DNA from 3 places in the Cupriavidus sp. 22TCCZM01-5 genome. Region 1 is predicted to be linked to each of the others. Evidence: predicted binding sites of a transcription regulator. Region 1 holds the regulator's gene; each other region holds the start of a gene.
What was found. Region 1 encodes FNR, which switches genes on or off when oxygen is low (the NO sensors DNR and NnrR bind a similar motif). Its sites were predicted from a motif close to TTGATNNNNATCAA; they were not measured.
Positions count from the first base shown of each region.

Region 1 (10,554 bases):
TGTGGCGCAGTATGTGAGGTCGTTGTCTGGCCTGTCGTTTGACCCGATCCGTGCATCGCGCGGCGAGAGCACGTTCAAGTCCACGTGCGCGGCATGCCATGGCGCAACCGGCAAGGGCAACCAGGCACTCGGCGCGCCGAACCTGTCCGACAATGTTTGGCTGTACGGCAGTTCGGAAGGCAGCATTGTCGAAGCCATCCTGAAGGGCCACAACAACCGCATGCCGGCGCACGAGGAGATCCTGACTCCCGAGCGCATCCGCATGCTGACGGCCTACGTCTGGGGCCTTTCCAATACCGGAGGCTCAGGACAATGACCACCGACTCAGGTCCGGGATGCGCGATCGCGGCTGAAGGAGCGCATCCATGAATGCACCCGGGACAGAACCACTGGCCCGCGCGGCCGGCCCGCAAGGGCCGGCGTCGTCGCCTGTCGAAACCTCCGACGAAACGCTCTACGAGGTTCGACGCAAGATATACCCGCGCTCGGTGACGGGCGCGTTCTCCAACTGGCGGGTCTGGATGGTACTCCTGACCCAGCTTATCTACTACGGCACGCCCTGGCTGCAATGGAATGGCAGACAGGCCGTGCTGTTCGACCTTGGCGCGCGCAAGTTCTATATCTTCGGACTGGTGCTCTGGCCACAGGATGTCATCTATCTTGCCGTCCTGCTGGTGATTTCCGCGCTGGCGCTGTTCCTGTTCACGGCGATTGCCGGCCGGCTTTTCTGCGGCTACGCGTGTCCACAGACGGTCTACACCGAAATATTCATGTGGATCGAGCGACATGTCGAAGGCGACCGCTTCGCGCGGATCCGCCTGGACGGTGATCCCTGGAGCGCGCGCAAGTTCCGCCTGAAGGCTACCAAGCACTCCCTGTGGATACTGGTCGCGCTGTGGACGGGCTTCACGTTCATTGGCTACTTTGCGCCGATCCGTGAGCTTGGCGGCCAGGTGCTGAGCTTCTCGCTGGGTCCGTGGCAGGCGTTCTGGATGCTTTTTTACGCCTTCGCCACGTGGGGGAATGCAGGCTTCATGCGCGAGCAGGTCTGCAAGTACATGTGTCCGTATGCGCGGTTCCAGAGCGTGATGGTCGACCGCGACACCTATGTGGTCACCTACGACGTCGGGCGCGGCGAGCCGCGCGGCAGCCGGTCGCGCAAGGTGGATCATCACCAGGCCGGGCTAGGTGACTGCGTCAACTGCAGCATCTGCGTGCAGGTGTGCCCGACCGGCATCGATATCCGTGACGGGTTGCAATACGAGTGCATCGGTTGCGGTGCCTGCATCGATGCATGCAACCAGGTCATGGACAAGATGGACTACCCGCGCGGGCTGATCCGCTATACGTCCGAGAATGCCATGCGCAAGGCGCTGTCGGCCGCTGCGGCGCGCAAGCGGCTGGTGCGGCCGCGGACCATCATCTACTCGATTATCTGGCTGGTGATGGTTGCAGGTTTCGTGGCTTCGCTTGCGCTGCGCACGCCATTGAAAGTGGACATCATCCGCGACCGCGGGGCGCTTGGGCGTGAGGTGGACGGGCGCTGGATCGAAAACGTCTATCGACTGCAACTCATCAATACCACCGAGGCGCCCATGCGCATCAGCGTGAAGGCCGAGAGCGACGAACTGAAGAACATGACCGTCGAGTACGATCCGGACGCGCAGGCTCTGGCGCCGACATCGAACAGGCTGGTGCCGATCCGGATTCGCGTGCCGATCGACGATGCCGCGCAAGGTACGCACAAGATCAGCGTGACAGTGACCAGCGAAGGTGCGGGGCAAGGTAGTGCGCAAATCAGGCAATCTACCAGTTTCATCGTGCCACGCAATTTGTGATGCTAAGGGCGGCACGGCGCGTCGGCGCTGTGCCGTACCAAACCGCGAGCGCCTCGATGAGGCGTTGACGAAGGGGGCAAGACGATGCAAGAAAGCAATCCGTGGTGGAAAGAGCCGTGGCCGTGGCTGCTGATGAGTGGCCCGTTGCTGGCCATGGTGGCTTGCGGCGTGACTATCTGGCTGGCTTCCACTCATCCTGACCGGCCAGTGGTCGATGGTGTGGCCCGGCATGGCCTGGTTGTCGAGAAGGTGGCAGGTGCCTCGGGCAGTGCCAAGGCACCGCAAGCGAGGCAGCCATGAGGCTGCGCTGGCTGATGTGGGTACTGTGGCCGGCGTTCCTGATGGCCGGGGTTGCCACGGCAACTGTGTTTTCCGTGGTGGACCCTGGTGACCTGAATTTCTTCGGTCAGCCGATCGAGGCCTCGCGCGAGGCGGTCTATACGATCGGTTTCCTGCTGGCCTGGATATTCTGCGCATTGTCCAGCGGACTGACGCTGTACACCATGCCGACAAAGCTCAGCGAAACGGACGAGCTGGAGTAAGAAGCGGCAGGAATTGACCGCCTTGCCACGCGAGGCGGTCAGATGGCCTCAGCAGGAGCGGCTGTAGACTTGCTTGATGCCCGCCATGTCGACTAGCTTGACGTGACGTTGACGGATCTGGATCAAGCCGGCCTCGGCAAATCGTGAGAACAGACGGCTGACCGTTTCGAGCTTCAGACCCAGGTAGCTGCCGATTTCTTCCCGGCTCATGCGCATGACGAACTCGGTCGACGAATACCCGCGGGCGGACAAGCGCTCGGACAGGTTGATGAGGAACGCGGCAAGCCGCTCCTCGGCGCGCATGGAGCCAAGCGTGACGAGCATGAGCTGGTCATGCGAGATTTCCTTGCCCATCAGGCGCAGGAACTGCTGCTGCAACGATGGCAGGTCGATGGACAGCGACTGGAGATCGGCCAGGCGAACGACGCATACCTCCGTGTCTTCGAGCGCGGTGGCATCCGAGGCGTGCTGCATCTCTCCCAGGCCGTCGAGGCCGACCACTTCGCCTGGCAAGTGGAAACCGGTGATTTGCGAGCGGCCGTCTTCCGTGGTGACATGCGTCTTCAGGGTGCCGAAGCGAATGGCATAGACCGCAGTCAGCGGATCGCCCATGCGGTAAAGGGTTTCGCCCTTGTGGACACGGACACGTTCCTGCACCAGGGTGTCCATCTTCTGCAGGTCCTGCTGGCTCATGCCCACCGGCAGGCACAATTGCCCCATGCCGCAAGTGGAGCAACGGGGCGACATCTCGGTGACGGGGATGGATGTTAGCAATTGGAACCTGCAGTATTGGAGCGGCGAGGGCGCAATACGTGCATTTTAACGCGCGATGTGATGCGGTAGGGAGTTGCAGTTGACTTTTGGTGTGCTACTCAGTGTTTTCATGCTCGCCTTGCTAGGGGGCTTCCACTGCGCTGCCATGTGTGGTGGCGTAGCGCTGGCTGTCGAGCAACGCGCCGCCGGCGTACCCGTTGCCGTTGTGCGGCGCCCACAGGACTGGCTCGTGGAGCTCCTTGTCATGCATGTCGGGCGTATTTCCACCTACATGCTGCTTGGTGCGCTGCTGGGCGCCTTGGGGGCGACGGCCTGGCGTCAGGACTATCTGCCCGTTCAGCGCTGGCTGTTCGGAGTCGGCAGCGCCTTGCTGCTACTGTCTGGCTGGCGCTTGATACGCGGCGAGGCCTTTACCATCGTGTGGCTGGAGCGCCTCGCGGCGCGTGCGGTTAGCGCCAGTGCCGCCGGCATGGCTCGATTGGGCAGAAAGACGACGGAAGCCAAGGCTCGGCGGGGCGGCCTGGCACGCCGCTATGGGATGGGATTGGCTTGGGGTTTGGTGCCCTGCGGCATGGTTTATGGGGCCCTGGCCCTTGCATTGCTGGCCGGAAATGCGCCCTCGGGGGCGCTGGTGATGGGCGCCTTTGGCCTCGGTACGTTGCCTAATCTGCTGGCGCTGTCGAGCTTTTCGGGGCTTTTGCGCGCCTGGTCGCGCCGGAGCTGGGTAAGGGTCGGGGCCGGCTTGGCCGTCATGGCATTCGGTGCATTGGGAATCGGCCGAGCGGTGTTGTTGCCACATTCCCTGGCAGAGCATGGGTTCTGCCTGGTGTTCTGAAACCACTCCATACGCTCTGGCGCCGCGCGGTGGTTGCAGGTGTGGGCTGGAATGCCATACAATCATCTCCATTGCGGTATCGCGCGGCGTGGTTCCGAGCGGCGCCCGGCAGCCCTTCCAAAAAGGGGGCGCGCCCAGGGTTTCGGGCAAAGCGCCGACAATTCGGCACCGAACCTTTCCGCAGTCCATCCGGTTCACAATATCTGTTCAAAAGTCCGGCTGGCTTTGCGGCCGTGGTGCAGTCATTGCTGGCCTTGCTTCCGATATCCGTTTTTCTTGCGGCCGAGGCGGACTTTAGCCGGAGGCCATGTCTGCCCATATGGGCGCGTGCAAGAGGTTCGTGCACTGGTACTTGCCGGTGACCGGGCAATCTCCTGCCGGAACACACCCGGCAAATCGATGCAACAGAAGATGCACGGCCTCGAGGCGAAGAGCTTTCGGGTTTGCTGCGCGACGAGATGGCGGTGGCAATCGCACCGCTGAATCCACAATGTCCAGGGCTCCGGGTTCGTCCGGGAGCAGGTGCAAAGACAGGCTGCACACCCAACATGAATACCCAAGAGGCGAAAATCGTCCTCGAGACTGCGCTGATCTGTGCGCAGGAGCCCCTGCGCGTGAGCGACCTGCGTCGGCTGTTTGCCGATGATGTCGGCGCTGACACGATTCGGGCCCTGCTTGATGAATTGCGCCAGGACTGGCGCCAGCGTGGGGTCGAGTTGGTGGCGTTGGCCAGCGGCTGGCGTTTCCAGAGCCGACCGGAGATGCGGGAATACCTGGATCGCCTTAATCCCGAGAAGCCGCCCAAGTATTCCCGAGCGGTCATGGAGACGCTGGCGATCATTGCGTACCGGCAGCCGGTGACGCGCGGCGACATCGAGGAGATTCGCGGCGTGACGGTCAGCACGGAGGTGGTCAAGAAGCTGGAAGACCGCGGCTGGATCGAGGTCATCGGTCACCGCGATGTGCCAGGCCGGCCAGCGCTCTATGCGACCACCAAGGCATTCCTCGATGACCTTGGGCTGCGTACGCTGGATGAGCTGCCGCCGCTCGAGGACGCCCAGGCGCAGGCGCAGGCGGCGCTGCTGGACCAGCAGGCGATTGATTTTGAAGAGATGGCAACGGCGCGGCCGGCGGCCGGCGACGAAGAGGCCTTCCCTGAGCCAGAGGTGGCTTCGCCGGCCGGCGCAGCCGTTGATGTAGCTGAATCCGCTTTGGTGGCTGGCGACGAGCCGGCAGACGAAGCTGGGGTTGTCGAGCAGGCCTGCGCCGATGCCATGCAAGTGGCGGATCTCGCGTCGGCCGTGACCGAGGCAAATGGCTTCCATGTCGAGAGCGCGCCGGACAAGCAGGACGGCGGTAATTCTTCCGGCGACGACGCTGCGCCGCCGCACGCGAGCGAGCACGACGAGCGCGTGCCCAACTGAACAATATGCAATATCCGATAGTGAATACTTTGTCTGATTCCGTTGAACATGACACCCGGGCAACCGGGACGCCGGCTGCCGATGGCGCAGCAGACTCCGGGTCAGGCACCGATACGGCGCCGCGCAGGAAGGGCCTGAGGCGCGGCTTGCGCAACCTGGTGGCTTCGCGCCGGCAGGCGGGCCAGGATCGAGACGCCAATCGTACCGAGGGTGCCGAGTCTGGCGCTCCGGGCGGGGCGGGCGAGAGCAAGGCGGCTGGCGAGCCAGGTGGGCGTGCCGCCCCGCGCGGTCGCGGCAAGCGCAAGCCGGTCAAGGCAGAGGGCGCGGCTGAGCGAGAAAGCGGCCAAGCGGGACCGGATCGCGGCGAGAAGGCGGAGCCGGCGGGCCGCAGGCGCAAGCCGCAGGGGCAGCGTACCGCCAGGGCTGTGCCGGAAGGCGACGTCCAGTCCGCAGGTCGACAGCATGGCCAGCGCAAGGGCGGCCAGCCTCAACGGAAGGGACATGCCGGCGCCGACAAAACCAGTGCGACCAGCGAAGACCTGTTCCGGTTTGTGATCTCGGACCAGTACGACCAGGAAGACACTGTCATCCCGCGCACCAAGGCAAAGCCGGTGCGTGAGTTGTCCGCGGACGACGATGCGCCGAAGTTGCACAAGGTCCTGGCCGAAGGCGGCCTGGGCTCGCGCCGGGAAATGGAAGAGCTGATCCTGCAGGGGCGTGTTTCCGTCAATGGATTGCCCGCGCACATCGGCCAGCGGATCCTGCCAGCCGACCAGGTCCGTGTGAATGGCAAGCTGATCCATCGCAAGGTTTCTTCCAAGCCGCCGCGCGTGCTGCTGTATCACAAGCCAGCCGGCGAGATCGTCAGCCAGTCAGACCCCGAAGGCCGTCCGACCGTGTTCGACAGCCTGCCGCGCATGAAGACCGGCAAATGGGTCGCGGTGGGTCGTCTGGATTTCAATACGGAAGGTCTGCTGATTTTTACGACTTCGGGGGATATTGCCAACCGCTTCATGCATCCGCGCTATGGCGTGGAGCGCGAGTATGCGGTGCGTACGCTGGGCGAACTGGCTGAGGCTGACCGCCAGCGCCTGCTGCATGGCATCAAACTCGATGACGGCGAAGCCAACTTCCTGCGCATTGCGGATGGCGGTGGCGAAGGTGTCAACCAGTGGTATCACGTAGCGCTGACCGAGGGTCGTAACCGCGAGGTGCGCCGCATGTTCGAGGCGGTCGGCCTGACTGTGTCGCGCCTGATCCGCACGCGCTACGGGCAGTTTCTGCTGCCGCGCGGGTTGAAGCGCGGCCGTTGGCAGGAGCTGGAGGCAACGGAAGTCAAGGCGATGATGACTGCCATCGGCCTGAAGCTACCCACTAAGGGCGAGCAGGGTGGCAAGGGCGCGACAAAGGTCGGGGGGCGCAAGCAGCGCACCGAGGCGGCGATCGCGGGCATGCCGATGCATACGGGCATGGACGGTCTGCCGCGTGTCGACAAGGGTGGCGCGGGCCGCGGCCAGCCCGATCCGATGCGGACTTCGATGGGCTACATCAGCCATGGTCCCACTGTGCTGACATCGCATGCAGCCAATCTGGGTGGCGCGCGCGGGCAGGGTGGTGGACGCGCCGGCGCCGGGCGCGGCGGCGCCGGGTTGGGCGGCCAAGGCCGGCCGCAGCGCCGGGGCGGCGATGTCAATGGCAATGTGATGCCAAAGGCGGCCAAGGGCGGCGGTGGTGGCAATCGCTCGGGGCGCGGCAAGGGCGGTGGCACCGGTGGCGGTGGCAACCGCGGTGGCAATAGGGGCGGAAACCGCTAAGAGTCATCCCCGGCCGCCAGAGGCTGCCGGGGCTGGATTGCGCGCCGATACATGCCCTTTTGCCTTTTGGACATAATCTGCGTATAATCCAAGTCTATTCAAAAAGTCATCCTCCTGGAGGATGGGCGAATGATGGGCATTGTGCCCATTTTTTTTTGGTTCGCTCGTTTGACGCATACGCGCCGGAGGCTGACTGGCAGGTGGCTGCTGTGCCCATGTCGTCCCAGGCGGGGCAGGCAAGCCAGCCTGCCCTGGTGTTGATGGCCATTACTTGGGAATACAGTGCATCTGGCAGATTTGATCGAAACCACCCTTAACGGCATGGGATATGAGCTGGTTGAGCTCGAACGTGCTCCGGCCGGACTGTTGCGTGTCTATATCGATCAGCCTGAAACCGGCATCGTCATCGAAGATTGCGAGAAGGTGAGCCGGCAGTTGACACACGTGTTGACTGTCGAGAACGTTGATTACGAACGGCTCGAAGTCTCCTCGCCGGGGTTGGACCGGCCGCTGAAGAAACTGGCTGACTATGTCCGCTTTGCCGGGGCAGAAGCGCGCGTGACGCTGCGCCTGCCCGTCAATGGACAGAAGAACTTCACGGGCATTCTGCGCGAGCCGACTGGCGATGCTGGCGCCGAGAAGGTCGGGCTGGAGTTCGAGGGCAAGGACGGTCCGGCGCTGCTGGAATTCACTGTATCTGATGTCGACAAGGCGCGCCTGGTGCCGGTGATCGACTTCAAAGGAAATCAAAGAAAAGGGAACAAGCAATGAGCCGCGAAGTTCTGTTGCTCGTCGATGCGCTTGCGCGTGAAAAGAACGTCGACAAGGATGTGGTATTCGGCGCGCTGGAGGCTGCACTGGCCTCGGCGACCAAGAAGCGTTTCGAGGAAGACGTGGATATCCGTGTCGCGATCGATCGCGAATCGGGCGAGCATGAGACATTCCGCCGCTGGCTTGTCGTTCCTGACGAACAGGGCCTGCAGGAGCCGGACAAGCAGATCCTGCTGTTCGAAGCACGCGATGAGAACCCGAACATCGAGCTGGACGACTATGTCGAGCAGCAGATCGAGTCGGTCGAATTCGGCCGTATCGGCGCGCAGGCGGCGAAGCAGGTGATCCTGCAGCGCATCCGCGATGCCGAGCGCGAGCAGATCCTGAACGACTACCTCGAGCGTGGCGAGAAGATCATGACCGGCACGGTTAAGCGCGCCGACAAGAAGGGCCTGATCGTCGAATCCGGCCGCGTAGAAGCCCTGCTGGCGCGCGACCAGATCATCCCGAAGGAAAACCTGCGCACTGGCGACCGTGTTCGTGCGTATATCCTGAACGTGGATCGTGCGGCACGTGGTCCGCAGATCGAACTGTCGCGCACCGCGCCCGAGTTCCTGATCAAGCTGTTCGAGAACGAAGTGCCCGAGATGGAACAGGGCCTGCTCGAGATCAAGGCCGCAGCCCGCGATCCGGGTGTGCGTGCCAAGATCGCCGTGGTGGCGCACGACAAGCGTATCGACCCGATCGGTACCTGCGTGGGCGTGCGCGGCACGCGCGTGACCGCCGTTCGCAACGAGATCGGCGGCGAAGCCGTGGACATCGTGCTGTGGTCGGAAGATCCGGCGCAGTTCGTGATCGGCGCGCTGGCGCCGGCGCAGGTGCAGTCGATCGTCGTGGACGAGGAAAAGCACAGCATGGACGTGGTCGTGGACGAGGAGAACCTCGCCGTGGCCATCGGTCGAAGCGGTCAGAATGTGCGCCTGGCGTCGGAGCTGACCAGCTGGCAGATCAACATCATGACCCAGGAAGAGTCGGCGGCGAAGCAAGCCGAGGAAAGCGATGCCGTGCGCAAGCTGTTCATGGCCAAGCTGGACGTCGACGAAGAAGTGGCGGATATCCTGATCGACGAGGGATTCTCCACGCTGGAAGAAGTGGCCTACGTGCCCATCAGTGAAATGATGGAAATCGAGGCATTTGATGAAGACACCGTCAACGAGCTGCGCAACCGCGCACGTGATGCGCTCCTGACGATGGAACTGGCCCGGGAAGAAAAGGTGGAAGAGGTGTCGCAAGACCTGCGCTCGCTCGACGGCCTCAACCCGGAACTGATCGGCAAACTGGCCGAAGGCGATATCCATACGCGTGACGACCTGGCAGAACTGGCCGTCGACGAGCTGGTCGAGATGACGGGCGTCAGCGAGGAAGAAGCCAAGGCGCTGATCATGAAGGCACGGGAACATTGGTTCAACTGAGGGACACGTCCGGGTTTTGATGACATTCCCGGACGCGCTTTCCGCACACGATTTGTCCCGACGTAGAAACCAAGCATTGAAAGGGTTTGAATGGCAAGCACAACAGTTGCCCAACTGGCCGCAGAACTTAGTCGCAGCGCAGCTGCCCTGCTGGAACAATTGCAGGCGGCTGGGGTGGGCAAAGCGACGCCAGAAGATATGGTCACGGAATCGGATAAGACCAGGTTGCTGGATTATCTGAAGCGTTCGCACGGCCAGGCTGATGACAGTGCGCGCAAGAAGATCACGCTGACCAAGCGCGAGACTTCCGAAATCCGTCAGGCCGACTCCACCGGCAAGACGCGCACCGTCCAGGTCGAGGTGCGCAAGAAGCGCGTGCTGATCAAGCGCGACGAAGCGACTTCCGACCATCAGGCCGATACGGAGCCGCAATCCGCGGTGGTCGACGCTGCCGAGCAGGCGCGCCGTGAGGAAGAAGAACGCCAGCAGGCCGAACTGCTGGCACGCCAGGAAGCCGAAGCGAAGGCGCGCCGCGAGGCCGCCGAGCGCGAAGAAGCCGAGCGCCGTGCCAAGCAGGAGGCTCTGGAGGCCGAACAGCGCCGCCAGGCCGAGTTGCTTGCCAAGAAGGCCGAAGAGGAAGCTGCTGCTGCGCGCGCCGTGAACGAGGCCGCTGAAGAGGCTTCGCGCAAGAAGGCCGAGGACGAGCAGGCACGTGTTGCCGGCGAGCGCGCGGTAGCGCAAAAGGCTGCCGACGATGCCAAGGCAGCTGCCGACAAGGCCCGTGCCGAGCAGGACGCCGCACGCAAGCGCCGCGAAGCCGCCGAAGCCGAGGCCCGCGCCATCCAGCAGATGCTGAATGCGCCGGCGCGCGTGCTCAAGGCGCCGTCGGAGCGCAAGGCCGAGGAAAAGAAGGCCGAGCAAACCGGTACGCTGCACAAGCCGGTCAAGCCGGCAGGTGCCACGGCCGAAGCCAAGAAGGACGACAAGAAGCCAGCCACCACTGCCGCACCCAGCACGACGGCCGACAAAAAGACCGGCAAGCCTGGTGCTCCAGGGTGGAAGGACGAAGGCGTGCGCGGCAAGA
Region 1 is NZ_JBYOJR010000002.1:185,907-196,460, reverse strand. It holds gene ccoP (cytochrome-c oxidase, cbb3-type subunit III) at 1-316, shown strand, start outside; gene ccoG (cytochrome c oxidase accessory protein CcoG) at 366-1,838, shown strand; gene AC3FNH_RS03005 (FixH family protein) at 1,923-2,138, shown strand; gene AC3FNH_RS03000 (hypothetical protein) at 2,135-2,380, shown strand; gene fnr (fumarate/nitrate reduction transcriptional regulator Fnr) at 2,429-3,154, opposite strand; gene AC3FNH_RS02990 (sulfite exporter TauE/SafE family protein) at 3,234-3,989, shown strand; gene scpB (SMC-Scp complex subunit ScpB) at 4,538-5,413, shown strand; gene rluB (23S rRNA pseudouridine(2605) synthase RluB) at 5,419-7,227, shown strand; gene rimP (ribosome maturation factor RimP) at 7,510-7,998, shown strand; gene nusA (transcription termination factor NusA) at 7,995-9,470, shown strand; gene infB (translation initiation factor IF-2) at 9,561-10,554, shown strand, end outside.

Region 2 (10,554 bases), on a different contig from region 1:
GTACGGATCGAGTGTCCCTTATATCAAAGAGATGCAGGTGTGCGGACTCATCATAACCGGAATGCTTTTGATAGCGGATTGGGTATCCTTGGCCGCTGGCCAGGTACGGTGTCACGACAGCGCCTCACTACCGGCGGAGTTCCAACAAGGGTTGCTACGCGTGTGCGAGCCGCTGGCATTGGCTGAACAGCGACTGCACCAGAGAAGGCGCGCCCGACGGGTCTGCCCGAGCCCGCGCGCGCGAAGATCGGTCACCTCAATCGCCTGAATGGCATCGGAGCCGTTGGCGGAGCCCGACTGGTATTGGAGTTGTTCTGGCGCGAGTTTGCCAACCGCCTGACAGGTTGAGTGAGTTGGCCTCGTGCCCCCAGCCCTACGACGCCTGTTGTTCGAGCCAGCCGAGTACCAGTCGCTGCAGGTCGGCCAAGGCCATCGACGCATACTGCAACGTCAGCTCGTGAGACAGAACTTCATTCCCAATTCCCTCGGCGAGGTTGGTAATGGAAGCAATGGCAAGCACCCGCAGGCCGCAATGCCTTGCGCTGATTACCTCCGGAACTGTCGACATACCCACGACGTCGCCACCAATGGCTTGCATCATTCGGATCTCTGCAGCGGTCTCGAATGTCGGGCCGCTGAACGCCACGTAGACGCCTTCGGCCCAGGGCAGTCCCAGCGCCTGGGCGACGGCCTGCAACTCTTGACGCAAGTCCGCATCGTACGCGTTCGCCATAGGGCAAAAACGGGGCCCGATCCTGTCATCGTTGGGGCCGATCAATGGATTGCCGGGTAGCAGATTGATGTGATCCGTGATCGCTACCAGACGGCCAGGTCCCACTTCGGGGCGCAGCGAGCCTGCTGCACATGTCACGATTAGCCGGTCGCATCCGATCCGTTTCATTGTTCGGACCGCCTGCGTCATACCCGTCGTGCCATGCCCTTCATAGAAATGCTGCCGGCCTCGCATGCACATCACATCCACTCCGCTCAACCGGCCGAGGATAAGTTCACCGGCGTGGCCTTCAACCAGCGATTGCGGGAATCCCGGCAGATCCGCATAGGGAATCACGATGGCATTTTCGATTGCTCGCGCCAAACCACCGAGCCCGGAACCAAGAATCATGCCAATCTGGGGAAGGAATTCACCGGCGCGCTGGCGAATTCGTTGAGCTGCCTGTTCGGTTTGATCAGGCGCACCCGCCGACGATGGCAACGTGTGAGTCATGGCGCCAGCTCCTGTATGGCGAGGCTTGTGTCGCCAGATGGCATCGCTCGCTTACCGAGAGAAGCCAGAGCGGCCGAGGCAGCAATGCCCCGGTATAGGTGATCGACAAGGCAAACCCTACCGGCGGACTGCTTGCGCAGGTACTGGTGGCCTAGTCCAACGATCACTTGCCCTACCCGCCTTTCGCCGCACGCGTGTTGGCAATCTGCGTCATGGCCGCTCGGGTGGGCTTTCAGGCTGGCTGAGGCGAAGACCGCCCTACTGCCGGGCAACACGCCCACGCCGACGCTGCTGCTGCTCGAACGCGACTTGCCGAGCGGCGCATGCGCGGCCGAGTGTCGGCTCAGTTCAGCGGCAAGGGCAGCTCGCACTTGTGCAAAGTAGCCAGCCGTCTTCCAGCTTATTCACCTGGAATCGGAACGTCATATCCAAGGCCTGGTTCGCAACAACGATGTCTCGCATCTGGTCGCGACCTTGGTACCCCACCGTGAGCCGGTACGCGCCTGGCTTAAGTCGCATGTATAACAGTGGACCACCGGCGACAATGCGCAGCACCGGTTTGCCATCGGCGCTGGCCACGACCACGGTGACCCCGCTCAGCGGCCTGGCGCCGCTCGCATCAACCATGCTGAGTCGGACATTAAAGCGCTCGGCGACGTCCTGCATGGCCCGCTTACTGGCTTCGTCGTCTCTGGCACAAGCGTAGGGAATGCCCCGCTGCTCCATGATTTGTACGCGGTCTTGCACCGATTCCGTCTGCGTTGCGCAACCCGCGGCCAACAGAGCAGCCAACAGCGACGGTATCCCGATGCTAAGGCCTCTTGAAATCGGCATTTGCCTGTCCCCCATTTGATTTCGATAGCGGCCCCGATTGCCGGTCGCAATAGGAGTCGACTCTTAGAGTGCGTCACCATCGGACGGATCGCGCACCAGCAGCGTGGACACCCCTTGGCAACGACCTGCTCTGAGATGAAACCCGGCATGGTGCCTCGAACGCCGTGGTGCCCGTACGCTTCCATCACAATGAGATCCAGGCTCGACTGATTGGCATCTGCAAGGCTCGCCTCGGCCATCAATGCCGGGCGGTGGACGCGCCCAGTTTCAAAGATGAATTCGCGGTCGTCGGCGGCAAGCACAGCGCACACCTCCGCGTGCGTGACCAGTGCCAGCGACACGGCTTCCTTCAGCGCGAGCCGGGACGAGCAGCTGCCACCAATGGCTAGAGGAACGGGGCGGTACATGGGCGACCTCGGTTCGATGACGGCTTGTTTTAAGGTAGCGAGCGCCGAGTGATCTGGGTTGATGCCTGTCAATAAAGCCACGTGTCTGCGTCGGATGCTCGAATTTGGCGCGGACGCCCGCCTTGATTCCAGAACACTGCGCAACTTATGACCTTGTTCGCGCTGTCCAACTTGTGGCCTGATCGAGGATTGCGCCAAGCGGTTTGCTTTGCTCAACTGGCTTCATCACCACGTGCCAGTTCACGCCCGCCCGCGCTTCCATTTGCTCGCGCACCACCTTCACCAACGCGTCAGTGGCGTCGATCTGTGCCGCATAGCCGGCCCGCGCAATCGCGGTATTGACGAGCGTGCCGGTCAACGTGAGCCAAATCGCACCGACTGCGTAACGATGCACTTCCGCCTGTGCCGCTTCACCTCCACCGTGCGGCGTTACCGCCGAACAGGTCCAATGCGTAGCTGATTGTGGCTCCCAGCGTGAACACATTGAAGATGCCGGGAGGGGCGTCGCTCCCCATACGCACGGCGTCCCGGTCTGGCGCCACGCTTGTGCCTGTACAGCAACCTGCGGTTAGAACACGCCGGCGCCGGCAGGGGCTGCTGCGTCGGCCTGCAGAAGGTTCGCTTCGGCGATCCGCAGGCTGGGATTCCCGGCCAACGCCGCGTCCAGGGCGCAGTCCAGGGCATCGCTGCCAAACATCCGCCACCACTGCGCCGGCACGGGCTCCCGGGAGGCAAAATGCCGTATCTGCCCCTCGCCTGGAGGTGTGCTCTCAGTATCCACGCCACGTACATAGTTGGGTACCGCCGGCGCCGGCGGTACCACGAAATCCGGCCCGACCGCACACCCCCAAAGCGCGGCCGTCAGCATCGCCGCAAGCGGCTTGCCGAAGTGTCGACGCAAGCTCACGGTGCCCCGCCCAGATACACGTCCACCAGTTGCCCTGGGTAGATCGCCGGCTGCGAAGGTCTCCTGAAGCGAAAGATCACGGCCAGCACGCGGACATCAACACGTCCGTTCTCTGGTCCGAGAGCTGGATTTTCGGCGTCAGGTATGGCTGTAGCCGGACAAACTCCTGCGCGATGCTGGTGTCAGTGCCACGCACAAACATGCGCGCCTGCATACCACGGCTGAGCTGCAGCCGGTGCACGAGAATCTCGTCTAGGTAGACACCGACCGCCAGCCAGTCCTGCTGGCTGCTCAGGACGGCAATGGGTTGATTGCCCTGTGTATAGGTATCATACGTCCCTTGTGGTGATACATAGGCCCCCACGGCGGTATTGACCGACAGGACCACCCCGTCCATCGGGGCGCGCACCACGTATTTCCGCAGCTGGGCGTCGGCCGCATCGGCGGCCTTTCGCAACGCATCGCGCTGCTTGTCCTGGTTGCGAATGTCGTACGTCCATGCGCCGGCGCGCGTCAGCGCCAGTTGCCTGCGTGCAGCCCGGTCTGGTACTCATAGAAATCGGAAATGCGGTCAATAAACTTTCCCTTGGTGAGCGCGGTGTAGCCAAGCCGGCCGACCGCCTGCTGGATGCGGAACGTGTCCTCGGGCGTGTTCGGCTCCAGAATATACGAGATCGTGTAACGGCTGGTCGGCAGATGCTGAATCGCGCGCCGCTATGTCATATAGAGCGGCGGCACCCCGAACAGGCCGCTGCTCGACACCTCAGCAAGCCCTACGATCACGCCTCTATGGTCGATGCCCACTTCCGGATGCTCCAGCTTTCGGTATTCCGCGTCCTTGACGACGAGAATGGCATTCTCGGCAAAGAGCTCATCGATGCTGCCGCGTACGACCGGCGGGGGCCGAACAGGCTCGTGTCGTCAATCCCAACAACTGTCACAGGCTGATAACTACCGCTGTTCAGACGCACCAGCGCGCCGCCCGAGTAAAGCGGCACCGCAAAGCGCCCGCCGTCCAGTACATAGTCCGGCGTGCCGATCGTGTTGGCCACCGTGTTGACGGCCGGATCCATGACCCAGATGCTGGCGCCTATGTTGAACACCGTCGACGATAAGCGGTTCAAGACGCCGGTAAAGAGCGATGTCGTCTCGATCATCCCACGGAGAACGTGATGCCGACCAGCAACCCGGTGAGCTTGGCCCGGTCATTGACGAGCAGCATGAATGCCAGTAGCAGGATCCCCGGGATGGTGACCCGTTGCCGATGGCCTGCGCCAGCGTCCGGAGCGGTATCGGCGGCCTCGTCTTGCATGTTCCGGACTCAGCGCGCGTTCAGGGCGGCCACGACCTGCTCGTCCTCGACCTGGGGAAATTCGCGGTAGAACTGCCCGACCGAATGGAATTGCGGTGGCGCCTCCAGACACACTATTTCATCGACAAACGGACGCAGGCGCTCCAGCGTCTGCGGCGGGGCCACCGGAACCGCGCATACCAGATGCAGTGGCTTCTGCTGCCGGATGGCATGCAACGCCGCCATCATCGAGGCGCCGGTCGCCAGGCCGTCGTCCACGACAATCACCCACCGTCCTGCCGCACTGGCTGCTTCGCGACCGGGCGTGTAGCGGGCGCGGCGTCGGCGCAGTTCCTCCAGTTGCGCCGTGCGCTCCCGATCGACGTACTCACTGTAGGCACCGGCCATGGCCGCTTGGGGTGTCAGATGGGTCCAGCCGCTCTCGTCCACGGCCCCGATGGCGAGCTCGGGATTGCCCGGCGCACCAAGTTTGCGTACGAGCACGATGTCCAAGTCGCCACCTAGGGCGGTGGCGATGATGGCGCCCATCGGCACAGCGCCACGGGGTACCGCCAGTACCAGCGGATGCTTGCCTGCGAACTTGCTCAGTGCGCGCGCCAGTTGCCTGGCGGCATCCTCTCTGTTGATGAACGGCATGTTGTCCCCCTTTAGATTGCGCGTCCAGCTGCTACGCGGGAAAGCCGACGCTTTGGGCCAGGACGACTCGCTGGTCAGGATCGAGCCGCATTGCCTTGGCGAGCGCGCGACGGTCCACCAAACCTCGCGCGACTGTTGCCAAGCCCCACGCGGCGCAGAACAGGTAGACGTTCTGGCTGATGAACCCGGCATCCAGGGCAGTATAGAACTGGCGCAGCGGCTTGTCGGTCTCATCGAGCTTCGACAGCTTGCTGACATAGACCAGATTCAGCGGCGCGGTCGACACATAGTCCTGCAAGCCCGTGGCTGCCCGCAGGTCTTCGCCGGTCACCAGGCGAAGCCGCCAGCCCACAGGCTCGAGCACGTAGAGTCCCTCGGGCAAGGCGACATAGAGATCGATCTCCTGCCAGTTGCGGGCCGAAGGCGCCGTGCGCAGGCCACTATTGGAACGGTTGATGCCAAAGGCAGCCCACAACAGCGTGGATAGCAGCACGTCGTCCAGCGGGCGCTGCGCAAAGCTTCTGGTGGAGCACCTGTTGTGAAGCGCTGTGAGCAGGGGCATGCCACCTTCGGTCCGGGGCTCGGGAAGGTTCACGAACTCCACTGTGGCTTCGGCTGAAACAATAGGATGGGTCATGTTGGTCTCCAGAACTGCCGGGGCCATGCCAGCGCGCCGCTTCGGCGGGATGCAAGGCGCACGCCCGCCATCCTCTCGGAGCCCGGCGGGGGCAAGACCCGTGCAGCTAAGGTAGATGGCAGGCGGAGCCCGGATTTGGGCTGGATCAAAGAGATCGGTATTTGGTCTGCACGTGCCGCATTCGCCGGCTGGCCGCAAGCCGGCCCTTGCATCCTTGAGTTGAGTCAATACTGCTATGAGCATCCCGCCTACGCTGCTCAAAGGCGCATTGGACTTTTCTGCGCCGTCGTTTGGGAGACAGAGGGCATCCATGTACAGAAGAATCCTGTTGCGACAGATGGCAGCCACGCCTCGCGGCTGGCGGTGATGCAAGCCATCGATCTTGCCAAGGCGTCTGATGCGGAGGTAAAGGTGATCTACGTGGTCGACGATAGCGGGGCGCTGCTCAGCGTCGCTTTCATTGACCGCCAAGACCTTCTCCGCATGGACAGGAAGTCCTCGCCGGAGCGTCGAAGCTGCTGGGCGCTGCGGGCGTCCGCCATGCCGTGGCGTTGCTGGACAATCCCGTGTCGAAGCGCCGCCTTGCCGAGACCATCCTTGCACAGGCCGACCAGTGCAATGCCGACCTGATTGTCCTGGGTACGCATGGGCGGCGCGGATACCTTCGCGTCGTCGTGGGCAGCGTGGCTCAAGCTGTCGTCCACCAGAGCCGCAAACCTGTCCTGCTTGTGCGCAGCCCGGCGGAATATTGACGACCGTCGCCCAAGGATCCATTTCACGGAGAGGAAGGGACCTGGGGATGCTTTGGGTATTAGGGCAGCGCGCGGCCTCGCTCCTGCGGGGCCAGTTCATCGGCATGACGCGCGGCCCAGCGATGCGCCTGAGCGATTGCAATGCGAATCGCCATGCCATCTGCATACCCCTCGTCCAGCAACGCATTCGCAATCTCAATCGCCTTTTCCCTGACTGCGGGTGGAAGGTTCTTCATCGACGAGGGATAGTTGCCGAAACTCCAAGGCATAATCAAGCCTCCTTGCGCCAGCGGCGCTCGCTGGCACACCGCCTGTCAGGACAGTTGCAGGTTGTCCACCACGGCGCCCACGCCGGGCGCCGACCATGCAGCGCCGATAGCCGCCAGTCGCTCGGCGCGCGTGTCCACATGGCCGCTGAGCGTCACCGTGCCGTCCCGCATCGATACATTAGTATGCTTCGCCTCACGCTCGGCATGCCGACGCGACGCGGCTTCGATCCGCTCCCACTGGAGCATCGCGTGCAGCAGTAGCAATCGCTTCGTCGCTAACGACGCTTGCAGGCCTCACATCCAGATTCACGACCACCGCGCGCGCGCCCGACACCTTCTCGGCGGCTCGCTCCGCAGCGAGCTTCTCTGCGTAGCTGAGGAGATGCACGCTGAGCGTTACAACGCCTTCATGGATATCGACAAGAACAGCGTCGCTGACACCAGGCAAGACCACGCCACTGCCCGCGCCCGTATTGCTGAACGCCTGTTCATGGCTGTCTCCTGCGCGCCGGAAGTGTCAGTGCGACAGCAGGACAGGTACGGTCATCGATTGCAGCATGGTGCGCGTTACGCCGCCGAGCACAAGCTCTCGCATCCGGCCATGACCATAGGCACCCATCACGATCAGGTCGGCCCCACAGTCCGCCGCCAGCGAGAGCAGCATCTGTCCGGTGTCGTCGCCGCTGACGGCCGTGAAGTCGTGAAGCCCTGCCTGCACGCCGTGTCGCGCCAGCCATTCGATGGCGAATCGCGGCGGCGAAAGCCACAGGTCCGCCGACAGGTTCGGTGCGTTCCAGGCAACCACCTCGACAGTCTCGGCGCGCCGGAGGAACGGAAGAGCGTCTTGGATGGCTCGCGCCGCTTCACGGCTGCCATTCCACGCCACGAGGATCCTCTTGCCGATCTCCGGAAAGACTCCGGCATAGGGAATGACCAGCACGGGCCGGCCGCATTGCAGTACGACGGACTCGACGAAGTGATGCTGGACATAGGCATCCTTGTCTGCAGGGTCATGCTGCCCCAGTACCAGCAGGTCCGCGGTATGTGCTTGCGCCACGACGTTGTCGGCCGTGGCCCACTCGGGCGCGTACCACTCGGTCGGCGTCAGCAGTTCGTCCGTGGCCCCCTGGAATGCATGGCGGGCGACTTCGGCGACCTGTCGATGCCATTCGCTGTATGACGCCAGGTACCGATCGCCATCCACCAGATAGCGGACGGAACGGGGATCCGGTTGCCCGATCGCAAGCATACCGACCAGCGTCGCCTGGAACTTCTTCGCAAGCTGAATGGCGATGTTCAGGCGCTGGTGCATGCGTCGGCTGGCATCCAGGTGAACCAGGATGGTGGCAAAGTCCATGGATTCTCCGCTTATCCGATGTGGTGTTCCGCGATTCAATGTAGATCCTCGTCCATGCGTGGGCTTGTCATATGTCAAGCTTCCTGCCGACGACCCGCAGCCGCCGCAACGCCCTCGTCCCGCTTGATGCACGTCAAGCCCCACTGCGTCGTGGCATCTAGCCTTGATGCAGGACGGCAGGACGATCGGCAATGCCGTTGCCTCCGTACCGCACTCCCAGGGGAAGCACCATCATGTATCAACGTATCCTCCTGGCCGTCGATGGCAGCCGTTCAGGAGAGCTTGCTGTCGAACAGGCCATTACCGTAGCCAAGGCAACCGGTGCGGACATCAGGGTTCTCTTCGTTGTGGATGACAGTGACTTCCCGTTCGAGGTGAGCTACAGCGAATCAACGGATGTTCTCAGGAAGGTCACCACCCGCGGTCGCGAGATCCTTGCCAGGACGGCGGACAGGATCGGCGCCGCAGGAATTCTGTGCGTCACCCGACTGCTGGAGCGCGCTGACTCCCCCGATCTGGTTGCCGACACCATCGTTTCGGAAGCCGGAAAGTGGAAGGCCGACCTGATCGTCATGGGAACGCACGGGCGGCGTGGCTTCCGACGCCTCGTGATGGGAAGCGTGTCGCAAGGCGTGATTGGCAGGACCAGGCTTCCTGTTCTGCTCGCGCGCAGCGACGCAGAGTGATAACAGTCAACCGCTTGCACGCGGGATTGCTGCCATGAGCCAGATTCTCCTTCCCGAATCCGTCCTGACCTTGAGGTGACCGCAGAGGCGCTGGAAGACCATTTCGGCTCACAGTCTTATCTGTATGAAGATCTAGCGTCCGCCTTTGCGACCTATCGCAACGCGACTGCGCGTACTCCGAGTCGTTTGCGTCCTCGCTGAAAGCCAGAAGAGGCTGTAGCAATCACAATGGCCCGATCCGGTTCAACGTCACTCGTCGCGCCACCATCGAGAAGCAACCGACTCGATGGTACATGTCATTGTGCTGCACGAAAGACAAGGGACGGCGAGCCGGCGTGCGGCGAACGTGACGGACAACCTGGCTCAGCGATCACTGGGCTTTCCCTTCCGGCTTCTTCGCGCCATCGGTATTGGGGGGCGAACTTGCCGGATAGGCCGGAGATCCGGCATCGGCACGGCGATCCGTGGCTCAATGCGAAAAGAGCACTGGTACGGTCATCGACGACAACAAGGTTCGGGTAACGCCGCCCAAGACAAGCTCGCGCATCCGCCCGTGGCCATATGCGCCCATGACGATCAGGTCGGCATCGAAGTCGGCGGCTCGCGACAGCAGCAGTTTACCGATGGCCAGGTCGGAACCGCCCGGGCCGTGTTCGACCTCCACCGTCACTCCGTGACGTTCGAGGACACGCACCGCGTGGGCCACCGGCGTCGCGTCCGGCCTTGCCTCCTGGACCGAAGTCTGGGCGCATAGCACGCGTGCCTTCGTTCCGCCGATCATCGGCAACGCGTCGTGCAATGCCCGCGTCGCTTCCCGGCTTCCGTTCCAGGCGACCATCACACGCGAACCTGTTGCAGGGAATCCCCCGTCACACGGGACCACAAGAACCGGCCGGCCGCTTTCCAACAGCAAGGCCTCGAGGATCTGTGCCGCTACTGGACCTTCCTCGCCATTTGCATCGTACTGACCGGCAACAACCAGCCCTGCCTCGCGCGATTCCCGGAGCACCGTCGACAACACATCATGCTCGGCCGACCGCCATTCCACGCCGGCGGATAAGTGTTTCGTCGCCTTGTGGAACTGGTCACGAATGCTCTCCTTTGCCAACTGACGGCGCTGCCGGTCCGCTTCGAGGTAGAGCGCGGCGTTGTCCATCAGATAGAACCATGCCGGATCGGGAATGAAGCCTCCCATGATGCCGATCAGCGGACAGTCATGTGAGTTCGCCAGTTGCGACGCGAGCGCGAGGCGGCTCGCCGTGTGCCTGTTGCCGTCCAGGTGAACCAGGATGCTGCTGTAGCTCATGCTAACTCCTTACCGTGAGACGAAATCGGGCTGTGGATGCCATCCCTGCCCTGACAGACCAGCAGCACTGGCAGGTTTGTCTGGACCGTGACTCCTCGGGATACGCTGCCCATGATTAGCCGACGTGCGCCACGGCGTCCGTGCGTGCCCATTACGATCAGGTCTGCAGGCCATCCGGCAGCTTCCGCCACGATGGTCGTTGCGATGTCGTCCTGGATCATGTGTT
Region 2 is NZ_JBYOJR010000038.1:54,972-65,525, forward strand. It holds gene AC3FNH_RS27410 (purine-nucleoside phosphorylase) at 374-1,225, opposite strand; gene AC3FNH_RS27415 (carboxypeptidase-like regulatory domain-containing protein) at 1,574-2,059, opposite strand; gene AC3FNH_RS27420 (hypothetical protein) at 2,612-2,824, opposite strand; gene AC3FNH_RS27425 (hypothetical protein) at 3,035-3,367, opposite strand; partial or broken gene AC3FNH_RS27430 (HlyD family secretion protein) at 3,370-3,902, opposite strand; partial or broken gene AC3FNH_RS27435 (ABC transporter permease) at 3,908-4,622, opposite strand; gene AC3FNH_RS27440 (phosphoribosyltransferase) at 4,695-5,321, opposite strand; gene AC3FNH_RS27445 (nitroreductase family protein) at 5,353-5,958, opposite strand; gene AC3FNH_RS27450 (hypothetical protein) at 6,325-6,588, shown strand; gene AC3FNH_RS27455 (universal stress protein) at 6,525-6,710, shown strand; gene AC3FNH_RS27460 (DUF2188 domain-containing protein) at 6,770-6,979, opposite strand; gene AC3FNH_RS27465 (BON domain-containing protein) at 7,025-7,243, opposite strand; gene AC3FNH_RS27470 (universal stress protein) at 7,497-8,336, opposite strand; gene AC3FNH_RS27475 (universal stress protein) at 8,570-9,022, shown strand; gene AC3FNH_RS27480 (universal stress protein) at 9,492-10,328, opposite strand; gene AC3FNH_RS27485 (universal stress protein) at 10,325-10,554, opposite strand, start outside.
Region 2: a site for FNR is predicted at 8,460-8,473, ahead of AC3FNH_RS27475 (universal stress protein). Genes of this name have one in related genera too.

Region 3 (10,554 bases), on a different contig from region 1:
GCCCTTGGCCCACTTGCCTGCATGCGCGAGTGCATTCTTCTCCGGAATCCTGCGCAGCAGCATCACGGCTTCGGACACGACCAGTTCCGCCACCGAGCGCGTATTGGAGAACGGTGCGTTGAAGACCGGAATGCCCGCTGCCGTTGCGGCATCCAGGTCGACCTGGGAGGTGCCGATGCAGAAGCAGCCGATGCTGAGCAGGTCTGGCGCGCTGCGGATGTCGTCCGCGCGCAGGTGCGTGGCGGAGCGGATGCCCACCAGGTCATGGCTGGACAGCGCTTCGCGCAGTTCGTCGCCGGCCAGTGCACCGCTGCGGCGTTCGACCGTCAGGCCGGCTTCGCCGAGGCGCGCCGTGGCGCTTGGATGGATGTTTTCGAGCAGGATCGCAGTGGTCACGTTCGGGTTCCGCGCAAGAAGAGAGCAAGGGAGCCGCGTGCGGTCTCTGCTGCATCGCGGCGAGTTCTATTCTGCGCGAAAACACCGCCGTGGTCCCGGTGACCCTTCCGCCAACGTTGGCTCCCCCGGGACGCGGACGGCTAGCGCGAATGCCCGCGGCGGTCGCCACCCAGCGGGTCGACGATGATCATGGACTGCTGCAGCACGCCGTTCTCGTCGAAGTAGCAGCTGAAATGCGCGGTCTGGTAGCCGTCCTTGTACATCCGGTAGGTCCAGGCCTCGCGCTTCATCAGCGGGTAATACTGGGTGGGCTCGCGCGGCTTGCCGAAGCGCTCGAGCACATCCTGCTTGGTCCAGACGCCCACCTGCGCCTGATAGATTTCTGCTTCCGTCAGCATCTGCCGATAGCCGACAAGCTTGCCTGTGGCGTCAAAGTCCGCAGCATAGACCGTATGCCCGAGTGGCTGCCCGGAGTAGAGCCAGCGCGACGTACCGTTCGGAAAACTGAAGGTGTCGGTGGGTTCGCCGAATGTACTGCGGACCGCACCCTGGTCGCTGCCGATCAGCCGCTGCCCGGTCTGTTCCGGTTGCAGTGCCGAGCAGGCGCCCAGGGTCAGGCCTGCCACGCACGCCAGCGAGGCTACGATTGCCAGGCGGATTCTCATCATGGGCTCCGGGCGGGGAAATCCCGCATGGCGGAATTGTCCGGCCAGTGGCGCGAAGTGTGCAATAGCCACGCGCCGCCTCGGCGACGCTGGCGCCGGTCAGGCGTGGACGCGCAGGACTGCCGCGCCGGCAAGGCGGCCGCCGCGCAGGTCGGCCAGGGCCTGGTTGGCTGCGTCGAGCGGATAGGCGGTTGTATGCGTATGCAAGGGCGTGCGGGCGGCGATCCCCATCAGCGCCTCGCCGTCGGCGCGGGTCAGGTTCGCGACGGAGACGACGCGTCGCTCTTCCCACAGCAGCCGGTAGGGGAACGCGGGGATGTCGCTCATATGGATACCGCCGCAGACCACCGTGGCGCCCTTGCCGACTGCCTGCAGCGCCAGCGGCACCAGCGCCCCCACCGGAGCGAAGATCAGCGCCGCGTCCAGCGTGTCGGGCGGCGCCTGCTCGCTGGCGCCGGTCCAGCAGGCGCCCGTATCGCGCGCGAGCTGTTGCGCGCCCGCATCGCCGGCCCGGGTGAAGGCATAGACTTGCCGGCCTTCCGCGACGGCGATCTGTGCCACCAGGTGCGCGGCCGCGCCAAAGCCGTAGATGCCGACACGGCGGGCATCGCCGGCCATGCGCAAGGTGCGCAGGCCGATCAGGCCGGCGCACAGCAGCGGTGCGGCATGTTCGTCGTCGTAGCCCTCCGGAATCCGGAAACAGTAGCGGCTGTCGGCAATGGTGTATTCAGCGTAGCCGCCGTTGCGCGTGTAGCCGGTGAAGGCCGGCGTGTCGCACAGGTTCTCGCGCCCGGACGTGCAGTAGCGGCAGTGGCCACAGGTATGGCCCAGCCACGGCACGCCCACGCGCTCGCCGAGCGTGAATGCATCGACGCCCGCACCGCAGGCGTCGATGCGGCCGACAATCTCGTGGCCGGGAATCAGGTGGGACTTCGGGTGCGCCAGCTCGCCGTCGGCGATATGCAGGTCGGTGCGGCAGACCCCGCACGCGCTGACGGCAATGCGGACCTCGCCGGGGCCCGGTTCGGGCACCGGCACCTGGCGCAGCCGCAGTGGCTGGCCGGCTTGTTCCAGGACCATGGCGCGCATGGTTTCAGGCATCGTGCGCCTGCGCATGTGCTGCTCGCTAGCCTTCCACTTCGCTGCGGATCAGCAGCACCGGCCGGCTGGTCTTGCTGACCACGCCCTCGGAAACGCTGCCCATCAGCATGCGCCGCACGCCGCGCCGGCCATGCGTGCCGAGTACGATCAGGTCGGCGCTCCAGGTATCGGCCTGGGCGACGATGGTCGACGAGATCTGCCCGGGGGCCACCGGCTTCTCGACCAGCTGGGTCGTATGCCTGATGCCCGCCGCCTCCAGCTTGTCCGCGGCCTCTGCCAGGGCCTTGCGGCCGTAGGCGAGGATGCCCTCCATCACGGCCCTGGCGTCGAAATAGGCGGCATCGAAGAACGCATCGCTGTCATCGGCAACGAACAAGGCCTTGACCTCGGCGCCGGTTGCGCTGGCGAGGATGATGGCCTGGCTCAGGGCGAGGTCGGAAGACTGGCTGCCGTCTACGGCGAGCAGGATGCGCTGGTACATGGTGAACCTCCAGTGAGTCGCGGCGAATGGTCGGAAAACGGCAAATCGGATGAGGCAACGCGTGGCCCTTCTGATTCAGGGTAGTCGCAGCGGACGATCTCAGCTTGACCGGCATCAAGATTTGAGCTGGCGGAGGGGGAACTAAGGCCGTCAGAACCGCGGCAGGCCCGAGCCCGCCCGGAAGTCTCTGGTACGCTTCCCCGAGGTATGGCATCAAGCGGAATCATGCTGTCTTGATGCCGATCACGCACCTGGCGCACCAATGTCTACACTGGTTCACGCCGGATGGCACCCGATTCCACGGAGCAAAGAGCGAATGGACTACAAGACGATCCTTGTCGCGCTGGACGACGACCCCGCGCGCGCGGCGCGCCTGGAAGCCGCACTGGCCTTGTGCCGGCGCTTTGGCGCCGGGCTGGTGGGCCTGACCGCAACCGGCACGCGGCTGGAGCCGTTCCGCGGCGCCGGCGAGGAAGCCGGAAAGTACGCCGCGCGGGCAGCGGCGGACCTGCAGCGCACCATCGACGAGAACCTGGCCACACTGCAAGCCGCGGTGGCATCGCCGGACGCCACCCTAGCCTGCCGCCATGTGGTGGTCGAAGCCGAAGCCGGCTGGGCGCTGGCCACGGAAGGCCGCTTCGCGGACCTGATCCTGCCGCCGCCCTTGCAGGCCGGCGACAACGCGCCGGCGCTGATGGCGGAGGAAGCCGAGTATGCGCTGCTGAATGCGGGGCGCCCGGTCCTGCTGGTGCCTGCCGGCGCCAAGCTGGCGCCGCAAGCGCATGTGCTGGTGGGCTGGGACGGGAGCCAGCCGGCGGCGCGCGCGGTGAGCGACGCGCTGCCGTTGCTGGCGAAGGCTTCTGCCGTGACGGTCGTGGTGGTGGCCGGCGACAGTGGTGAAGACGAGCAGCAAGCGGGTGGCGAACGCCTGCTGCAGTGGCTGGCCGCCCACGGGGTGACCGCCTGGCTGCGGGTCCAGCGTGGTGGACAGCCGGGGGAGGTGCTGCTGCGGCTGACGCAGGAACTGAATGCGGGCTTGCTGGTGGCAGGCGGCTACGGCCGCAGCCGCCTGCGCGAGCGCATGCTGGGCGGCACCACGCGCACGCTGGTACGGCAGGCCGGCGTGCCGCTGTTGCTGTCGCACTGACCCGATTCAGCCCGTTCAACCCGTTCAACCGCGCGCCGGCGTTGCCACCCGGCGCGCGGGTGCGAGCCTCAGGCGGGCAGGAAGCCTTCGACCGTCAGGTAACGCTCGCCGGTGTCGTAGTTGAAGCCGAGCACGCGCGTGCCGGCCGCGAGCTCGGACAGCTTGGCGGCAATGGCGGCGAGAGTCGCGCCCGACGAAATGCCGACCAGGATGCCTTCTTCGCTCGCGCAGCGGCGCGCCATGTCGCGGGCCGGTTCGGCATCCACCTGGATCACGCCATCGAGCAGGCCGGTCTTCAGGTTGGCCGGGATAAAGCCGGCGCCGATGCCCTGGATCGGATGAGGCGCGGGAGCGCCCCCGGAAATCACCGGTGAAGCCGTGGGCTCGACGGCGAATACCTTGAGCTGCGGCCACTGCTGCTTGAGCACCTGTGCGCAGCCGGAAATATGGCCGCCAGTGCCGACGCCGGTGACCAGCACATCTAGACCCTCCGGAAAGTCCGCGATGATTTCCTGGGCCGTGGTGCGTGCGTGGACATCGATGTTGGCCGGATTCTCGAACTGCTGGGGCATCCAGGCGCCCGGAATGGAGGCGATCAGTTCCTCGGCGCGCGCAATCGCGCCCTTCATGCCTTTCTCGCGCGGGGTCAGGTCGAAGGTCGCGCCGTAAGCCAGCATCAGGCGGCGCCGCTCGATGGACATGCTCTCCGGCATCACCAGGATCAGCTTGTAGCCCTTGACCGCCGCCACCATCGCCAGGCCGATGCCGGTATTGCCCGAGGTCGGCTCGACAATGGTGCCGCCTGGCTTGAGCACGCCACGGCGTTCGGCATCTTCCACCATCGCCAGCGCGATGCGGTCCTTGATCGAGCCGCCCGGGTTAGACCGTTCCGACTTGATCCAGACCTCGTGGTCCTTGCCGAACAGCCGGTTGATGCGGATATGCGGCGTATTGCCGATGGTTTGCAGGATATTGACTGCCTTCATGTTTTTCTCCGGAGGGGCGCGCGGCAAGCCGCTGCGCGAATGCTTGCGGCCGGGATTCTATTGAAGAAGTCCGCGGCCGGCTTATGCCAAGTTATGCCACGTTAAGCCACGTTAAGCCGCGTTAAGCCGCGTGGCCCGCCGCATGGCCTGCGGCGTGAACCTGCGGGCCCGGCGCGAAGCGTTCCAGCACATGGGCGGTCATGCCCCTGGCCAGTTCCTCTTCACCGTAGAAGACCGTGCCGATCGCTTCCTTGCGCAGCATGACGGACTCGTCCTCGTTGTGCGTGCGCAGGACGATCTCGATCGACGGATTGAGCGTGCGCGCGATACTGGCCATTTGCCGGACATCGAGCGGATCGGCAACGGCCACCACCAGCATCGCGGCACGCGCGATATGGGCCTGGATCAGCACCGCGGGGTCGGCGGCATTGCCGGAGACCGCCGCGATGCCGCGGTTGCGCAGGCTCTCCACCAGTTCCCGGTTCTGCTCCGCGACCACGAACGGGATGCCGCGCGCCTGCAGCGCGCTGGCGATGCGCCGGCCCACGCGGCCGTGGCCGATCAGCACCACCTGGCCTTCCAGGTACTTGCGCTCGGTGCTCGTCGGCAGTTCGGCGTAGGGGTCGCCACGCTGCTCCAGGCGCCTGGCCAGTGCCGAGCGCTTGAGGATCCAGCGGCGCAACGGTTCGCTGAGGGCGAACAGCACCGGGTTCAATGCAATCGAGATCAGCGCGGCGGCCAGCACCAGGCTCATGCCCTCGGCGGGCAGCAGCCCGAGCGTAAGGCCGAGGCCGGCGAGGATGAACGAGAACTCGCCGATCTGCGCCAGGCTTGCCGACACCGTCAGCGCGGTATTGAGCGGATAGCGGAAGGCCAGCACCAGCGCAAAGGCCGCGGCCGACTTGCCGAGGATGATGATGGCCACCGTGCCCAGCACGTGCAAGGGCTGCTCGACCAGGATCGCCGGCTTGAACAGCATGCCCACCGAGACGAAGAACAGCACCGAGAACGCGTCGCGCAGCGGCAGCGATTCCTGCGCGGCGCGATGGCTGAACTCGGATTCGCGCATGACCATGCCGGCGAAGAAGGCGCCCAGCGCGAACGAGACGCTGAACAGTTGGGCCGCGCCATAGGCAATGCCGATCGCCGCGGCAATGACCGACAGCGTGAACAGCTCGCGCGAGCCGGTGCGCGCGACCAGCCACAGGAACCACGGCAGCACGCGGCGGCCCGCCACCAGCATCAGCGCGATGAAGGCGCCGACCTGCAGCAGCGTCAGCGCGATGGTGGTCCACAGCGGCGTGGCTTGCGCCGCTTCGGCACCTGTCGATCCGCCGAGAATCCCGGCCAGCGGCGGCAGCAGGACCAGCACGAGCACCGTGGCCAGGTCCTCGACCACCAGCCAGCCCACGGCGATGCGGCCGTTCATGCTTTCGAGCACGCCGCGCGTCTCCAGCGCCTTGAGCAGCACCACGGTGCTGGCGCACGACAGCGACAGCCCGAAGATCAGCCCGCTGCCCCAATGCCAGTCCCACAGCCACGCCACGCCGGCACCGAGCGCCGTGGCCAGCGCCATCTGCACCACCGCGCCGGGCACCGCGATGCGCTTGACCGCCAGCAGGTCCTTCAGCGAGAAATGCAGCCCGACGCCGAACATCAGCAGCATCACGCCGATCTCGGAAAGCTGGGACGCCAGGTGGACGTCGGCGACGAAGCCCGGCGTGCCCGGGCCGATGATGATGCCGGCGACCAGGTAGCCGACCAGCGCCGGCACCTTGATCCGCTCGGCCAGGTAGCCAAGGGCCAGGGCAATGCCGAAGCCGGCCGCAAGCGTGGTGATAAGGGGAATGTTGTGTTCCATGCAGGACGATTGGGAGCGGCGGATTGAAAACGGGGGCGGTCCTGCGGCGGACCCGGCAGCCCGTTGCCGTGGTGGCAACGATGGGTCTGCCGTGCGCCGGCAGACATACCAGGCCCCCTCATGATAACGGCATCCGGCGGCGGGCCTGTCGGACAGATTCGCGCAGCGCACCCTGCGAAGTGCCGGGCCTGTGGTGCAAGCGTGTGGTGCAGGCAAACGGTGCGTTCGGGAATTGCAGATGGTGCGCCGCCCGGTTAACAGCGATGATCCTGCCCGACATCGACCGATTTCCGCTCCACCATGCGCGTCCACCTGCAGTCCCACTCGCACGTCAGCCTGCAGCGCCTGTTCCTGGCGTTTCCGCTGACGGTCGCGCCCACGCAGGGCAGGTCGGTGATCAGGCGGCGTGGCCATGAGCGGCTGCTGGTGCCCGGGCAGGCAGTCACGATCGAGCCGTTCGAGGCCATCGACATGCACCTGGATGGCAGCTGCGTGCAGCCGTCGGCGTGTACCGTCGAAATCCGCCACGGCATGCCCGGTACCGCGCAGGATGGCCTGCATCACCGCATCTCCCGTCGCGTATTCCTGCAGCCCCAATATGCGTGGAGCGCCGGCTTCATCGCCGAACGGCTGGACATGCCCGCGGCGCAGCTGCGCCGGCTGCTGTTCTCGCAAGGCACGGCGCTCACGGATCTGTGCCGCACGCAAAGGCTGATGCGCCTGTTGTTCGAAGCCATGAGCGCAGACGTTGCCATGGGGGACCTGAAGCGCTTTGTCGGCTGGCCGCCTGCCGGCGACGTGGAGTCCGCGTTCTATGACCGCTTCGGCGTCTCCATGCAGACCGCGAGGCGGCTGGCGGGCCAACCGGCGCGCGAGCTGCGGCGATCGATCGCCTGAGCAGTTCCCGGCACCCGTGGTCGAGGTCGGCGGCCTCAGCCTGGTTTCCGTGCGATTTGGAATAATGGTGTCCTGCGACGCAGCGCGGGACGGGCCTGCGGTGCGTCGCGCGTCAACGGAATCCACCCAGGGAGCTGCGCGAACATGGCCAAGCGTGAACATCACTATCGGGTCTCGGTCGAATGGACCGGCAACAAGGGCAGCGGAACATCGGGCTACCGGGCCTATGCGCGCGATTACACGATCCGCTCCGGAGCCAAGCCAGCCATTCCCGGCTCATCGGACCCGGCGTTCCTTGGCGACGCGGCACGCTGGAATCCCGAAGACCTGCTGGTGGCGTCGGTGTCGGCCTGCCACAAGCTCTGGTACCTGCACCTCTGCTCTGAAGCGGGCATCGTCGTGCTGGCCTACGCCGATGACGCGCAAGGCACGATGGTCGAGGGCGAGACCGGCCACTTCACGCAGATCGTGCTGCGCCCGCGTGTCACCCTGCGCGCAACGGACGATCTCGAACTGGCCGGGCGGCTGCACCATGCGGCGCACGAGCAATGCTTCATTGCCAACTCGCTCAACTTTCCCATCCTGTGCGAGCCGTCGTTTGAACAGGTCGACGCTTAGACGGGCGGCCGCCGGCAGACGGATGCGGTTGTTCGGGCCGCCCTGACGTTTCGCGCGGCTGTTGGTCGCCGCCCACCACATTCTCTCCGTACAAGGCCGTAGCGCGCACCTGGCGACGCGCGCGAGCCGTGGCACGGCATCTGCATAGTCTCGATCGAACGTCGTTTCCCGCCGTTCGCTTTCCATGACTACAGGAGATTCCCATGTCCAAGCTACTGATCGAGAACCTGGCACGTGTCCGCGAACTGGATCTGGCCGCGCGCGTCGCCATCCGCGGCGGCTATGCCACCATGTCGTCCATTGCCGTGGGTGAGCCCGACCCAAACGGGTCGTTGCCGCCGCTGCCTTCGATGCCGCCATTGCCATCGTTCCCACCGATGCCGCCGATGCCGCCAATGCCGGCGCTGCCCGAGTTTCCGCCGGGATTTCCGTTCCAGCCGAAAGCCCAGCCGAAGGTCGTGCCGCTGTAGTTGGCGCGCTCGCCGTCGCGCCCGGGACATTGTCAACAGCGCCGTGCCGAACCGGTACAGCGCGTTGACGATGTCGATGCGCCGCCTGCTCGCCACGCCGGCTTCGAGCGTGAGCCGTGCCGGACTAAGGTACTAAGGGCGTTCCGGGTCCTCCCTTCTGACACGTTCCTGCCGGGGTATCCCCGTCCATGTGCAACGATGCGCCGCGCCGCCGAGCTCCGAGGCAAGCGCCGACAGCGTCATGGCAAGCAATATCAGCAATCTTTGCATCCACTGTTCCGCGCCTCAGCGCCGGTCGACGTCAAGGACTGCCTGCGCGAAGGCGGCAGGCGCTTCCTGCGGCAGGTTGTGGCCGATGCCGCCGGCCAGGTCGCGGTGCTCATACCGGCCGGTGAACTTGCTGGCATAGGCGCGGGGTTCGGGATGGGGCGCGCCGTTGGCATCGCCTTCCATGGTGATCGTCGGCACGGTGATCGCGGGCGCCGTGCCGAGCTTCCTCTCGATGTCGTCGAAGCGCGCTTCGCCCGTGGCCAGTCCTTGCCGCCAGCGGTAGTTGTGAATGGTGATTGCCACATGATCCGGGTTGTCGAACGCGGCCGCACTGCGCTCGAACGTGGCGTCGTCGAAGTTCCATTGCGGCGATGCCAGCTTCCAGATCAGTCTGGCGAACTGCCGCGTGTACTTCTGATAGCCAGCCGCACCGCGGTCCGTGGCGAAATAAAACTGGTACCACCATTGCAGTTCGGCCTCCGGTGGCAGCGGCTGCTTGCCGGCCGCCTGGCTGCCGATCAGGTAGCCGCTGACCGACACCAGCCCGCGGCAGCGGTCCGGCCACAGTGCGGCCATGATGCCGGCGGTACGTGCGCCCCAGTCAAAGCCGGCCACGACGGCGTTGCGGATGCCGAGTGCGTCCATCAGCGCGATCATGTCGGCCGCGATGGCCGATGGCTGGCCGTTGCGCGGGGTGTCGGCCGACAGGAAGGTGGTCGAGCCATAGCCGCGCAGGTAGGGGATGATCACGCGATAGCCACGCGCCGCCAGCAGGGGCGCCACGTCGACGAAGCTGTAGATGTCGTACGGCCAGCCGTGCAGCAGCAACGCGACCGGCCCGTCGGCCGGACCGGCCTCGGCGTAGCCGACGTTCAGCACGCCGGCATTGACATGCCGGATCGGTGCGAAGGTCGTATGGGTACCGGGTTTGGTCGGGGGCAGGGGTGCCGCCTTCGCCACGCCGGTCTGTGCCCGGGCAGCCTGCGACAGGCCCAGCTGCGCTGCGGCCAGCGTTGCGGCCGCGGCGCCCAGAAAGCCCCGGCGGGGCAGATCGATTCTTTCCGACATCTCTTTCTCCTGTGTACGTGATCAACTTGAACACGAGTCTAGGAGGCCGCGGCAAGCGGCATGTGTCGGGAACCCCGGGGCTTTGTATCGCTGTGTATCTGCGCATGGTTGCCCGATACGCCGATACAAGAAGCTGGCCTGACGCGCTACTTCTGCCCGGTTGCCGTGCGCCAGCGCGCGACGAATTCGCGATAAGCCGCGATGTCGAGGTGCCGCGTCAGGTCCGCGTCGTTCAGGATCGGCCGCATGCTGGGGCCAAGCTGCGTCACCAGCCGGGCAGCGGTGGTATCGCCGCCGACATCGCTGCGCACGGCGTACAGCCCGGCGCGCTGCGCCATCAGGGTCTGGCCGCGCCGCGACAGCGTGTAGTCGACCCACAAGCGGGCCGCGTTCGGGTGGCGCGCGCGCTGGCTGATCAGCTGGATGCGCGACAGCACCAGCGTGTAGTCCGTCAGGAAGGCGACACCGATGGCGGCGTTGTTCTGCGCCTGGCCAATCGCGTATGCGCCGAGCACGTTGTAGGCGAGCGTCATGCTGCCATTGGCAACCTGGCGCAGCATGGCGGCGGTCGTCGGCACATAGCGGGCGTCGAGC
Region 3 is NZ_JBYOJR010000022.1:60,360-70,913, reverse strand. It holds gene serA (phosphoglycerate dehydrogenase) at 1-396, opposite strand, end outside; gene AC3FNH_RS20215 (hypothetical protein) at 537-1,061, opposite strand; gene AC3FNH_RS20210 (zinc-dependent alcohol dehydrogenase family protein) at 1,161-2,162, opposite strand; gene AC3FNH_RS20205 (universal stress protein) at 2,188-2,643, opposite strand; gene AC3FNH_RS20200 (universal stress protein) at 2,960-3,790, shown strand; gene cysK (cysteine synthase A) at 3,859-4,776, opposite strand; gene AC3FNH_RS20190 (cation:proton antiporter domain-containing protein) at 4,898-6,637, opposite strand; gene AC3FNH_RS20185 (AraC family transcriptional regulator) at 6,938-7,534, shown strand; gene AC3FNH_RS20180 (OsmC family protein) at 7,679-8,152, shown strand; gene AC3FNH_RS20175 (hypothetical protein) at 8,356-8,622, shown strand; gene AC3FNH_RS20170 (alpha/beta fold hydrolase) at 8,908-9,960, opposite strand; gene AC3FNH_RS20165 (ABC transporter substrate-binding protein) at 10,107-10,554, opposite strand, start outside.
Region 3: a site for FNR is predicted at 2,748-2,761, ahead of AC3FNH_RS20205 (universal stress protein). Genes of this name have one in related genera too.